2 regions of the Geobacter metallireducens GS-15 genome follow, and region 1 is predicted to be linked to the other one. Evidence: riboswitches for the same ligand, from Rfam matches in the RefSeq annotation. Region 1 holds a riboswitch; the other holds the start of a gene.
What was found. Region 1 has a riboswitch for S-adenosylmethionine ahead of metX (homoserine O-acetyltransferase MetX). Riboswitches for the same ligand answer to the same signal wherever they lie in the genome.
Positions count from the first base shown of each region.

Region 2: linked by a shared signal. The riboswitch ahead of GMET_RS03505 (trans-sulfuration enzyme family protein) and the one ahead of metX (homoserine O-acetyltransferase MetX) in region 1 are both predicted to bind S-adenosylmethionine.

Region 1 is NC_007517.1:3,144,787-3,146,969, forward strand. Features, by position in the region: gene GMET_RS13935 (YtxH domain-containing protein) at 1-142, opposite strand, end outside; gene GMET_RS13940 (DUF948 domain-containing protein) at 147-536, opposite strand; SAM riboswitch class I at 767-896, shown strand; gene metX (homoserine O-acetyltransferase MetX) at 992-2,101, shown strand; gene GMET_RS13950 (phosphotransacetylase family protein) at 2,150-2,183, shown strand, end outside.
Region 2 is NC_007517.1:764,142-766,324, reverse strand. Features, by position in the region: gene GMET_RS03505 (trans-sulfuration enzyme family protein) at 1-859, opposite strand, end outside; SAM riboswitch class I at 940-1,045, opposite strand; gene GMET_RS03500 (inositol monophosphatase family protein) at 1,148-1,927, opposite strand; gene GMET_RS03495 (sensor histidine kinase) at 2,146-2,183, opposite strand, start outside.

The sequences.
Region 1 (2,183 bases):
CGGTCAGATCCATGATGTTTTCCCGCATCTCCTTGCCGGTCTTCGGAGCAAGCAGGAGCCCCAGCCCCGCACCGACCGCCGTGCCGGCCAGGAAGGAGAGGAACACCGTTCCGACGCTTATCCCTTTTTCTTCGTCTGCCATGTCATTACCCCCTTTTCGTGATGAGTCGTTGAGCTAGGAATTTGCCTGCCGTCCTGGCGCCGGTTATCCAGACCGACGAGGTTGCCGCAGCATGGGCCACCGAGCTGACCACGGTGTTGATGGTGCGGAGGTTGCGGCCCGTGTCGCCGACCGCCTCCATGAAGGTCTGGACATCCTCGCGCTTCTCGGCGATCCCCTCGGTCACCGTACGCAGTTCGGTGAGGGTCCGCTCAAGCTCGAGGAGCACCGGTTTCAGTTCGCCGCCGGTACGACTCACGAAGCCGCGCAGGTCTGCCGCGGCCTTCCGAATCTCGATCAGGGTCGGGATAATGAAAGCCACCAGCACCACCAGGGCGAGGGCAATCACCACCACGGCTATTGCGGTCACAGTCATGCGGTCGATTCCTCCAGGAACGGAAAGTAGTGTAAGTATAGAAGAGGAGCGGGATAATGCAAGCGTACCGTTAAGGCCGGAAGCGGGGCCACTATACCCTATCCCCGTCGGCGTTTGCAAACGAAATGCTCAGGATTGGCGCGGAGTTTCACCTCCAGTGCCAGGGAAATTTTCATTTGACAAACCCCGGGGGCTTCCGTATTCTTTCTGGAAAATTAAATAGAAACGCATTCTTATCAAGAGTGGTGGAGGGAAAGGCCCTGCGAAGCCACAGCAACCGGTCTTCCGGGTCGCATTCGAGCACGAAGGCGAACCGGAAGGTGACAGGTGCTAAATCCTGCCGGGAGGCAAAGATGAGAACGGCGCTTGACGATAGCCACAACTGTCAACAAAGCCCCTTCTCGCCACCGCGGGAAGGGGCTTTTGTTTCCGAACCATTTATTCAGGATTGACGCATGTCCGTCGGCATCGTACAGGAACAATCAGTAACCTTCGACACGGAACTCCGGCTGGAGAGCGGCCGCATTCTCGGCCCCATCACCCTCGCCTACGAGACCTACGGCGAGCTGAACGCCGACCGCTCCAACGCGATCCTGGTGGCCCACGCCTGGACCGGAAACGCCCATCTGGCGGGGAAAAACAGCGAGGAGGACACAAAGCCGGGATGGTGGGACGCCATCGTCGGCCCCGGCCGGCTCCTGGACACCGACCGGTGCTTCGTCATCTGCTCCAACGTCATCGGCTCCTGCTACGGCTCCACCGGCCCCGCCTCCATCAACCCGAAAACCGGCAAGCGCTACAACCTCACCTTTCCCGTCATCACCGTCCGCGACATGGTCAGGGCCCAGGCCCTCCTCCTCGACCACCTGGGAATCGACCGGCTCCTCACCGTCCTCGGCGGGAGCATGGGGGGGATGCAGGCCCTGGAGTGGGCCACCCAGTTCCCGGACCGGATCCGCTCCGCCATCGCCCTGGCCACCACGAGCCGCCCGTCGCCCCAGGCCATTTCCCTCAACGCCGTTGCCCGCTGGGCCATCTTCAACGACCCCACGTGGAAGAAGGGGGAATACCGCAAGAACCCCAAGGACGGCCTGGCCCTGGCCCGGGGGATCGGCCACATCACCTTTCTCTCCGACGAGTCCATGTGGCAGAAGTTCGGCCGCCGCTTCAACGCCCGGGACGGCCTCTTCGACTTCTTCGGCCAGTTCGAGGTGGAGCGCTACCTCTCCTACAACGGCTACAACTTCGTGGACCGCTTCGACACCAACTCCTTCCTCTACCTGGCCAAGGCCCTGGACCTCTACGACACGGCCTGGGGGTACGAATCCCTGGAGGAGGCGTTTTCCCGGGTAAAGGCGCCGATCCAGTTCTTCGCCTTCACCTCCGACTGGCTCTACCCCCCCTACCAGACCGAGGAGATGGCGACCATCCTCCGCTCCCTCGGCAAGCCGGTCGAATACCACCTGATCGAATCGGCCTACGGCCACGACGCCTTCCTCCTGGAACACGAGACCTTCGCGCCGATGGTGCGGGAATTCCTCGACAAGGTGGAACGTTCGGAGTAGCCTCGGGTGAACATTGCGTTGCAGTGATGCACTGCCGGGAGGTGAACGATGGCGAGGAAGATCTTCATAGCGGCCACGGGAC
Region 2 (2,183 bases), 1.6 Mb from region 1:
CATGGCCGGGGTGGCCGGGGTGGCCGGAGAGGCCGGGGTAGTAGACCTTCCGCACCCGCGGGTGATTCGAAAGCCACTGGGCGACCCGCCCTGCGTTCTCCTGCTGTCGGTCGAGGCGCACCGAAAGGGTCTTCATCCCCCGGATGGTGAGCCAGGAATCCTGGGGGCCCAGGACCGCACCCACCGAGTTCTGGAGGAAGTAGACCCGCTCGGCCAGCTGCGGGTCCTTCACCGCCACGAGGCCGGAGACCGTGTCGTTGTGGCCGGCCAGGTACTTGGTGGCGCTGTAGACGGTGATGTCGGCCCCATGGTCGAAGGGGCGCAGGAGATAGGGGGTGAGGAAGGTGTTGTCCACGATGTGGAGAAGCCCCCGCTCCCGGCAGAGGGCCGAGAGGGCCGCGATGTCGGCTACCTTGAGGAGCGGGTTGGTGAGGGACTCCACGAAGAGGGCCTTCGTTTCTGGGCGGATGGCGGCACGCACTGCCTTGATGTCGCTCGTGTCCACGTAGGTGAAGGAGAGCTCGTACTGGGTGAAGATCTGGTCGAAGAGACGACAGGTACCGCCGTAGAGATCCTCGGTCACCACCAAGTGGTCCCCCTTCTTGAAGAGGAGGAGGAGATTGGCGATGGCGGCCATGCCCGAGGCGTAGGCGAAGCCCCGGGCGCCTCCCTCCAGGCGGGCGATCCCCTCCTCCAGGGCCTGCCGGGTGGGGTTGCCGGAGCGGGTATAGTCGTAGCCGGTGCTCTGGCCGAGCCCCGGGTGCCGGAAGGTGGCCGTCTGGTAGATGGGGACCGTCACCGCGCCGGTGCGGGTGTCCCACTCAAGTCCGATCTGTGCTGTCTGGGTTGCGATGTTCATGGTGGTTTTGCCTCCTGAATGAAAAAATCCCCTTCCGGGGTGCGGAAGAGGATTTTTCGCCGTTACGGCGGCAACGCTCTTCCTTATCTCCCGGAACGTTGCCGTTCCGCAGGATTTGGCACCGTCCCCTTGCGGGGGGTTGCCGCGACGTCATAGGGCCAGTCCCTCGGTCGCTCGTGATAAGAAATGAATCTATTCAGTTGTCAACCGACTCTATTGTTAAGCTATTTGCTAAAGATACCTGAGAGAAACTCTAGCAAAGGAGTCATATATCGTCAACCTATTTTTTCACATCACTTTACCCGACAATACCGCCAGCATTTCGTCGTGGATAAGGCCGTTGGAAGCCAGAATGCGGTGGTCGTCGATGGCAAAGGGCTCGCCGGCATGGTTCGTCACCCACCCCCCCGCCTCGGTGACCAGGAGCTGGCCGGCGGCCACGTCCCAGGGTTTCAGCTTCACCTCCCAGTAGCCGTCGAGACGGCCCGCAGCCACGTAAGCCAGATCGAGGGCCGCAGCCCCGGCCCGGCGCACGGCCCGGGCGGCAAACTGGAAGCTGAAGAAGTTGGCGAAGTTGTTCTCGTTGTCGCGGGTCCGGTCATAGGGGAAGCCGGTGGCGAGGAGGCACTGCTTGAGTGGCTGGCGGGATGAAACCCGGATGGGCCTGCCGTTCACGAAGGCCCCCTCTCCTTTCACGGCGGTGAAGAGTTCGTCCATGACCGGGTGGTAGATGACGCCAAGCCTTACCTCGCCGTCGATCTCCAGGGCGATGGAGACGCAGAACCAGGGGAAACCGTGGGCGTAGTTGGTGGTGCCGTCGAGGGGGTCCACGATCCAGCGGTGAGGGGACATCCCCGCATCCCGCGTCCCCTCCTCGGCCAGAATGCCGTGGCCCGGATGGGCACCGCGGATGGTGGCGACGATCAGGTCCTCGCACGCCCGGTCCACCTCGGTGACCAGATCGATCTCCCCCTTGAAGCGGATATCGTGCTCCTCCCAGAGCCGCTGCCGCTGGATGGCGCCGGCGCTGCGCGCGGCCCGGATCGCCGTCTCCAGAAATTCCTTCATCATGATTCCCCCGTGCCCTAGAATTTGTCAGTAAGAATAACACGGAGAGAGGGAGAGCACGGAGAAAAACCATATTACGAGAACGGCGGTTCAATACAGACACTGAGACAGAGAAAAAACAAGCCAACGGGAGTAACACCTACCCCTCGACAACACGACAACGTGTGAAGAAAACTCCGTGCTCTCCGTCTCTCCGTGTTATTGGGCTTTTTAAAGGGTTATTCCGCAACGGGAAAGGTCAGGGTGAAGGTGGTCC